DNA from 2 places in the Peribacillus sp. B-H-3 genome. Region 2 is predicted to be linked to the other one. Evidence: riboswitches for the same ligand, from Rfam matches in the RefSeq annotation. Region 2 holds a riboswitch; the other holds the start of a gene.
The links. Region 2 has a riboswitch for lysine ahead of ACN6MY_RS22570 (amino acid permease). Riboswitches for the same ligand answer to the same signal wherever they lie in the genome.

Region 1 (4,694 bases), 360 kb from region 2:
CTCAGGAAATGTAATACCCTCCCGGACAGGGTCTGTTTATACTATCATCTGGGCCAATGCCTGGCACCATGTGTGTATGAGGTGGAGGATACGGAATATAAAAAAATGACCGATGATATCGCCCGTTTTTTAAATGGGGGCTATCAGGAAATCAAAAAAGAGCTTTCAGAGAAAATGCATGCTGCTGCTGAAGACCTAGACTTTGAAAGAGCAAAGGAATACCGCGATAAAATTGCCCATATTGAAGTAACGATGGAAAAACAGAAAATGATGACTCATGATTTCACGGATCGCGATGTGTTTGGCTACTCCTATGATAAAGGATGGATGTGTGTACAGGTGTTCTTTGTCAGGCAGGGCAAGTTGATTGAGCGTGATGTTTCCCTATTTCCGATTTATGATGAACCGGAACAGGAGCTGCTGACATATCTTGGGCAATTCTACGCAATGCCAAGCCATTTCAAGCCGAAGGAAATTCTGCTGCCGGAATCTGTCGATGCTGAGCTTGCCGGCCGCTTGCTGGATGTGAGGATTCTTCATCCGAAAAGGGGCCAAAAGAAGGATCTCTTAAAGCTTGCCAGCAAAAATGCGAGCATTGCCCTCCAGGAGAAATTTTCTTTGATCGAACGGGATGAAGACCGGACCATCAAGGCTGTGGAGAACCTTGGGTCGCATCTTGGCATTTATACGCCGCACAGGATTGAGGCATTTGATAATTCGAACATCCAGGGAACCAATCCTGTTTCAGCTCTTGTTGTCTTTATTGACGGAAAACCGGAAAAACGCGAATACCGGAAATATAAAATTAAAACCGTCCAGGGACCGGATGATTACGAATCCATGAGGGAGGTTGTCCGTCGGAGATATACCCGGGTACTGAAGGAAGGGCTTCCTCTGCCTGATTTGATTATCATTGATGGAGGAAAAGGCCATGTTGACGGTGTGCGGGATATATTAGAAAACGAACTGGGCTTGGATGTTCCTCTAGCCGGGCTTGTTAAAGATGATAAGCACAAAACCTCACAGCTGATGATTGGAAATCCCCTTGAGCTTGTTCCTTTAGACAGAAGAAGCCAGGAATTTTACCTTCTTCAGCGGATACAGGATGAGGTCCACCGTTTTGCCATCACCTTTCACCGCCAGATCCGCGGAAAAAATGCCTTTCAGTCCTTGCTTGATGAGATTGACGGGATTGGGGAGAAGAGAAAGAAGCAGCTCCTGAAGCATTTCGGATCTGTTAAGAAAATGAGGGAAGCAACGGCAGAGGAAATCAGGGAAGCGGGAATTCCGGCCCAAATCGCTCAGGAAATCGTTAGAAAATTGCAAGAATAAAGTTGATGCAGTGAATTTCCTGTGCTATAATCATAGTGAATTTTACATGATTAAAACGTTACTGTTTTAAAGTGTTGATAGAGGTGCGGGTTTCAAGAGTAACAGCCGGGAGAAGGATGAGCTTCTGCGAAAGGCTGCGAAAGGGGAAATCGCCGAAGCACAACAAGGCTCAATACTTGTTTTGCTGGTCTGACATTGAATAAATGGCAGATTGTCAGGATGAAAATTCTGGAGAGCTATCTCACTGTGCTAGGCGTATTGTTTCTACGTTTTTCACAGCAATGAGATATTTCTCATTGCTTTTTTTGCGTCTGAAAATCAGGAAGCTATACAGGTACTTAAGGATGATAAACAAATTCGGAGAGGGTGCAGCATAATGGCATTAATCGTTCAGAAATTTGGCGGCACATCAGTAGGAAGCATTGAAAAAATACAAAATGCTGCAAACAGGGTCATTGAAGAAGCAGAAAGAGGAAATCAGGTTGTGGTGGTTGTGTCCGCTATGGGGAAAACCACGGATGAATTGGTTTCCATGGCAAAAGAAATTTCAGCTGCTCCATCCAAACGGGAAATGGATATGCTTTTATCCACAGGAGAGCAGGTTACCATCTCCTACTTAACAATGGCATTATTGGCTAAAGGCTATGATGCTGTTTCATATACAGGATGGCAGGCGGGAATCAGTACAGAAGCCGTCCATTCGAATGCAAGGATCTCGGATATAGAAACAGCAAGGGTGAAGGCGGCTCTTGAAGCAGGAAAAATCGTTGTTGTTGCAGGCTTTCAGGGTGTGGATGCCGATGGGGAAATTACGACGCTTGGCAGGGGCGGGTCTGATACAACGGCTGTTGCCCTTGCTTCCGCCCTCCATGCTGACCGCTGCGATATTTATACAGATGTAACAGGCGTGTATACAACGGATCCCCGTTACATAAAAGGAGCCAGAAAGCTGCTGTCCGTTTCATATGATGAAATGCTCGAGCTAGCCAATCTCGGTGCAGGTGTGCTGCATCCGAGAGCAGTGGAATTTGCAAAAAATTATCAAATTCAGCTTGAAGTACGTTCAAGCATGGAACAGGAAAAAGGAACGATCATTGAGGAGGAAGCATCGATGGAACAAAATCTGATTGTAAGAGGAATTGCTTTTGAAGATCGTATTACACGCGTAACCATTTTTGGTTTATCAGGCAATATAGGAACACTATCCACCATTTTCACAACACTGGCCAAAAACCGCATTAATGTGGATATTATTATTCAAAGCATGACAGATACGGATTCTATTAACCTTACTTTCTCCATTAAAAGCAATGATGTGGAAGAGGCGCTGAATGTACTGGAGAAAAATAAAAACAATCTGCCATTTGACAGGGTCGAAACGGAAAGCGGCCTTTCAAAGGTCTCTATTGTGGGCTCTGGCATGGTATCCAACCCGGGCGTTGCGGCAGAAATGTTTGAGTGCATGGCGCAGAATGGCATTGTGATAAAAATGGTGAGCACATCGGAGATCAAGGTTTCCACGGTTGTGGACCAAAAGGATATGGTGAAAGCGGTCGAGGCGCTTCATGAAGCATTCCGGCTTGATGAACCTGCACAGGTAAAAGCATAAAGCAAAACTTCCATGAATGTGTCAGGATAAAAAAATAAGAGGATCGCCCATCTGGAATAATTTCCGGCCATGCCCGGCAGGCATCGCTTAGATGGGTGAACCTCCTTTTCATGAATGACCTTATCGTTAAATGGGATCTTTGATATCCCATTTAACGATAAAGGCCGCTTTTTTATTTCTCCGTTTTGTTTCTTCGTACGCTTCTGAGTGAAATTTCTTGATCATGCTGATTTGTTCTGCAAGAAATCCGGTTTCAAGTCCAAAATGGCATTCATGGCTGATATCAAGGCGCCTGTCGATAATTTCGCCGCTGAGGGACATTTCCAATTCGTCTTTAGTTTGTTTTACTATTTCAAGCTGGCCCCATCCTGCGCTAACGAAGAATTCAATAACTTCGTCCACTCCGTTAAGCGGAAATTTTCTGGCTAATTGCTTGCCGGCCCAGTACATGATTTGTTTGGAATCTTTGCCGAGGATATCAGGCAGCAAAATTTCCCTGATAAGCTCATAGCCAAATGCGGGGATCTGGAATTCATCGTTTTGCAGGGTTTCCAATAAAGCAGGACTATTCTTTTTCATGGTATATATCCCCTCTTTTCTCTATCTCCATTATAAACAATTTTAATTATGATTCAGTATATTTTATCAAAAAGATAGATTCATGGAAAAAATAAATTATATTATTTTGAAATATTGTTATACATGGAGAAAGCAAGAGAGGGCAGTTGTTATATAATAGGTTTCATGGGTGAATATTCAAAAAAAAAACTCTATTTCACAAAAGAAATATTGTATCCGTTTTCTTGACGCTTCCAAATCGTAGGAGTAAAATGTACATGTCAGAACATTGTGGATAGTGTAGAATTTTGTTCACTGTATTTTTGGATAAAAGTAGAAGAAAATATCTGCATGATCTTTATTATTAAGGGGGGGGCACTTAGTGGCACAAAATCGGGAGTTTGGGAATCGCAGGCTGCATTCACTGCTTGGAGTTATCCCAATTGGTTTGTTTTTATTGGAGCACTTGATAACGAATTACATGGCAACAAAGGGGCCGGATTCATTCAATTCAGCAGCGGCTTTTTTGGAAAACCTGCCGTTCAGGGTTGTTCTTGAAACAGTATTAATCTTCCTGCCGCTGATTTATCACGCAGTGTACGGAATTTATATTGCATTCACAGCTAAAAACAATCTTGGCAGATTCAGCTTTTTCCGCAACTGGATGTATATGCTTCAGCGTTTAACAGGAATCATCACTCTGATTTTCATTGTTTGGCATATCTGGTCCACCAGGATTCAGGCAGCAATGGGTGCAGAAGTAGATTTCAACATGATGAGTGATATTTTATCCAATCCATTTATGGTAGTTTTCTATATTGTCGGCATCATTTCTACTACTTTTCATTTCTCTAATGGGTTATGGTCTTTCGCAGTCAGCTGGGGCATTACGGTGTCTCCGAAATCGCAGAGAATCTCTACTTATGTTACTTTAGTAATCTTCGTTTTAATTTCATATATTGGTGTAAGAGCCATTCTAGCATTCGTATAAAGAAAATGACAGATATATAGCTTGACAGTTCGAAATGAAGGAGTGAGCAAGTTTGGGTAAAGGTAAAATCATAGTCGTTGGCGGCGGATTGGCCGGCTTAATGGCAACAATCAAAGCGGCAGAGCACGGACAGCAGGTTGACATATTTTCATTGGTTCCTGTTAAGCGTTCCCACTCTGTATGCGCCCAGGGCGGAATCAATGG
Region 2 (4,694 bases):
ATGCCAAAGGAATGAGTGTTACGATTCCGAGCTTAATGAGCAGCCAAAAATCCGTCTGAATAGTCTTGACCTGATTTTTAAGATGATGGCTTGAACTGACATTCGCCAGTGCCATAATCAGGAATATTTTCATGAACTCCGACGGCTGCAAAGAGCCCATTGCCGGAACTTTGAACCAGCTTTTAGCACCATTAACGGGCTTAGCTATGCTTTCAGGTGCCACTATGAGTAAGATAAGGAGAAAAATCCCAAATCCATATGTATACCAGGATATTTTCTTTAGCTGATCAGAATCAAGGGTGATGGTAGCGGCAATAAATCCTGCGCCTACTCCATACCAGACAATCTGTTTTAACAAAAAGTTTTCGCCATGATACTGTCCTGACTTCTGTGCACTGTATATGGAAATAGCACTAGCTATAAACATAAGAAATAATATAAATGCCAACCCGTAATCTAATCGTGTGGAACCATTTTTTTCTGATTTCATGATAACTCTCCCTTAAAGAGGACAACGCAAATAATCCAATTAAAATACACCTTCTCATTATACTTTAATCAGACAAAATCTCAACAATATATAGACCTGGATATTTTTTCTTATTTTTATCCCTGCCTTTGGATTAAAGGGAGCATGATTGTTTCTTAAAATAGAGAAAAACCCGATTGATTAACCCTTATCTGGCAGAGCCTTTTAACATCAGGTAAAATATGAGAAAGAGCAAAAAAAGAATGGTGATAAAATGGCAAATATCCGGCAGATTGCACAGCTCGCTGGAGTTTCAGTGACAACAGTTTCAAGGGTGCTCAATAATCACCCTTATGTAAGGAATGATAAAAAAGAAGCAGTCCTGCGCGCTATTGAGGAATCTCAATATTCCAGGAATATAAATGCAGTCCACCTTTCCCGCGGGAAAACCAATCTGATTGGAGTTGTCAGCCCATATTCCAACCACCCTTACTACGGGGGAATCATTGAAGGCATCTCTAAGAGGGCCCAGGAGGCCGGCTGCCATTTGGTGATTTTCCAGACGGATTATATAAAGGAAAAAGAACAGGAAGCCCTGGAAATGCTGAAGATGAAACAGCTTGATGGAGTAATCATCTGCTCAAGAAGCAGCGATATTTCCCTATTAAAGGACTACCTGTCGTATGGGCCCATCATTTTGTGTGAAGATACGTCACAGACAGCCTTTTCATCGGTTAGCATTGACCACTATGCTGCCTTTTCCTGCGCACTCATGCATGTAGCAGAAAAAGGGCATAAAAAAATCGGCTACAGCCTTGGGAGAAAAAACAGCAGAAATAGCTCCCAGCGTACTAAGGCATATAGAGATATGATCCAGAAATACAATGCAGAGTACCAGGAAAACTGGATATTTGAAGGCTGCTATACCATGAAGGACGGAGAAGAACTTTTTCATAAATGGAGCATGCTGAAAAACAGGCCAGATGCCTTGATCATCACTAATGATGAAGCTGCTGCCGGCTGTATGATTGCGGCAAGGAAATCAGGGATTCAAATACCAGAACAATTAGCAATTGTTGGTTTTGACAATAACTATATTTCAAAAATGCTGGACATTACAACCGTTTCACTGCCGCTAGAACAAATTGGAATAACTTCCTTTGAGCTTCTTAGCAGCCAAGAAGCCAGACAAGTTAAGCTGGACTACTCACTTATCGAGAGGAAATCAGTTTAAGCTGCACTTTCCGCTTTTCGCAGTAAACGCCAGGAAAGGTAAAATAAAACTATTGCGGAATCACAAAAACTCATTTATACTGCTAACATATCAAACCGGCATCACTGCCGGATTTAATTGAATATTCCTCATTAACCGATGAGGTAGAGGCCGCGGCTTATATCAGTATAACGGACGAGATACAGTGAATATTAAAGACTCCGTTAAAAAGGATAAGCTGCCGAAGAGTGGAATCATTCCTGTTTTTCCACTCTGGCGATGTTTTCGAACAGGAACATCACTGTCACGTTTTTTTGAACGTGGGGAGCTATCTTCGGAAGGATTACACGGGTATAACAGCCGTCGATCTTTTTCGACGGCTGTTTTTTGTGTTTTCTTCCAAATCTAAAGGAGTGTAATACATGACAAAGCAAGCTGAGAACCAAAATAACCAGCTTAAAAGAGGACTGAAGGCAAGGCACCTCAGCATGATATCGCTAGGCGGCACCATTGGCACAGGGCTCTTTTTAGCCAGCGGCGGAGCAATCCATACAGCAGGACCCGGCGGAGCACTGGCTGCTTATGCAGCTATTGGCATTATGGTGTATTTCCTTATGACTGGCCTGGCTGAAATGGCAGCCTTCATGCCTGTAGCCGGGTCATTCAGGGTGTATGCCAATAAATTTGTGGATCCAGCGTTCGGATTTGCGCTTGGCTGGAACTACTGGTATAACTGGGCAATCACTATAGCAGCTGAGCTTTCCGCCGCAGTGCTTATTATGAAATTCTGGTTTCCTGACTCCCCCTCAAGCCTTTGGAGCGGCATTTGTTTAATTATCATGTTTCTTTTAAATTATCTGTCCGTTAAGGGCTTTGGAGAAGCCGAATTTTGGTTTTCTTTGATTAAAGTAATAACTGTCATTATCTTTATTATTGTCGGATCTTTAATGATTTTTGGAATTATGGGCGGCAAAGCCATTGGTTTCGGAAATTTCACAGTCGGAGATGCTCCTTTCCATGGAGGATTCCTGACCATCCTCGGCATCTTTATGGCAGCAGGCTTCTCTTTTCAGGGAACAGAGCTTTTAGGAATTGCCGCGGGCGAGAGTGAAAATCCGCGAAAAACCATCCCTAAGGCAATCCGTCAGGTGTTTTGGCGTATTATTCTGTTTTATATACTGGCCATCCTGGTGATCGCCCTCATTATCCCTTATACCAACAGCAGCCTTTTAAGCAGCAATGTTGCTGTCAGTCCATTTACATTAGTTTTCCAAAAAGCTGGATTGGCATTCTCGGCCTCCGTCATGAACGCCATCATCCTGACAGCTGTCTTATCAGCCGGCAATTCAGGAATGTACGCTTCTACAAGGATGCTATGGGATATGGCCCGCGAAGGCAAGGCGCCGCGTTTCTTAGGAAAACTCGATAAAAGAGGCGTTCCGGTAAATGCATTGATAGTGACTGCGCTTGTCGGCACACTTGCTTTTTTAACGACATTCTTTGGAGACGGAGCCGTTTATGTCTGGCTGTTAAATGCATCAGGTATGTCAGGCTTCATCGCATGGGTCGGAATCGCAATCTGCCATTATCGCTTCAGAAAAGCGTATGTGGCTCAGGGAAGAGATTTAAATGAACTGCCCTACCGTTCAAAATGGTTCCCATTCGGACCGCTTTTTGCCTTGGTCATTTGCATCGTGATTATTTTAGGGCAAAACTATACAGCCTTCACTGGCAGTTCCATTAACTGGAGCGGTGCATTAGTTTCCTATATCGGCCTTCCGCTTTTTCTTATATTCTGGCTTGGACATAAATACATGTACAAAACAAAGATGGTTCCTTTAAAAGAGTGCGATTTTGAAAATGAACTTTAATAAATAAGACGTTTTATATCCAATCATGTTTTTTAAAATCACACAGGGAAAAGCATTCGTTATCAGCCATGCGCTGTACACGAATGCTTTTCCTTTTTTATTTGGCATTAGCAAGCAGAAGTATTATCGGTCTATTTCTTGGATCTCTTCTAAAACATGTTGTTTTTGTTGTTTTTTAATGAGTTCTGTGAGGCAGTCATATTGTTAAATCAGCCACCTTTTTCCATAGCAGCAAAGTTTACGAAAACAGCCTTTATAAAAAGCACCGCCGCTTTTAATTTACATAAGCGGAAATAGATCGGTCACAAATGGCAAAGACTAAAAAAGGCTGCTCCGTAAAAATCCCAAATACTTCATATTATGAGGGAATCCTCCTTAAATATTAAGGAGGCATTAAGGAAGGATTACAATTTCAATATAAACAGAGACACAGCCATTTCACCCTCCCGTTTTGCCTTATGATGGTGAAGGATTAAATTTAAAAAATATCAGGAGAAGAGACATGAACAGATATATGAACGCATTGCGCATCTTATTTTTCACATTTATTTTCATTTTTTCGGCTTCTGTAACCCATTCAGAGGCTTCATCACTAACAGCTCCTGACATCACAAGCGGTGCTGGCGTTGTAATGGATGCTAAAACCGGAAAAATCCTATTCGGCAAAAATGCTGAGCAAAAAATGTACCCTGCCAGTTTGACGAAGGTAGCAACAGCCATTTATGCACTGGAAAAGGCAGATCCAAGAGAATTAGTTACGGTCAGCGGGAAGGCTGCTAATGAAATTGGCTCTTCCGTATATATTGAAAAGGGCGAAAAGATACAGCTAAAAAAGCTTATCGAAGGGTTTTTGATTAACTCGGGCAATGATGCTGGAGATGCAATTGCTGAGCATCTGTCTGGCAGCGAAAAGCAATTTGCCATTGACCTCAATCATTTCTTGAAGAGTGAGGTGCATGTTCAACACACACATTTCACCAATCCGCACGGTCTCTTCAATTCTCAGCATGTTACAACAGCAGAGGATCTTGCGAAAATCACCCGGTTCGCACTTCAGAACCCTGATTTCAGAACCTTTATAGGAACTAAAGAACTGCCTTGGCATGTTAAAACCTGGGATACGACACTGGTTACCCATCAT

Region 1: it holds a riboswitch for lysine, as region 2 does, so the genes downstream of both, ACN6MY_RS20755 (aspartate kinase) here and ACN6MY_RS22570 (amino acid permease) in region 2, are expected to answer to the same signal.

What each region holds. Positions count from the first base shown of each region.
Region 1 covers NZ_CP183879.1:4,154,217-4,158,910, reverse strand. The annotation lists gene uvrC (excinuclease ABC subunit UvrC) at 1-1,332, shown strand, start outside; lysine riboswitch at 1,403-1,579, shown strand; gene ACN6MY_RS20755 (aspartate kinase) at 1,709-2,941, shown strand; gene ACN6MY_RS20750 (YslB family protein) at 3,068-3,520, opposite strand; gene ACN6MY_RS20745 (succinate dehydrogenase cytochrome b558 subunit) at 3,882-4,490, shown strand; gene sdhA (succinate dehydrogenase flavoprotein subunit) at 4,543-4,694, shown strand, end outside.
Region 2 covers NZ_CP183879.1:4,517,544-4,522,237, forward strand. The annotation lists gene ACN6MY_RS22560 (FtsW/RodA/SpoVE family cell cycle protein) at 1-490, opposite strand, end outside; gene ACN6MY_RS22565 (LacI family DNA-binding transcriptional regulator) at 744-1,703, shown strand; lysine riboswitch at 1,840-2,021, shown strand; gene ACN6MY_RS22570 (amino acid permease) at 2,105-3,553, shown strand; gene ACN6MY_RS22575 (D-alanyl-D-alanine carboxypeptidase family protein) at 4,056-4,694, shown strand, end outside.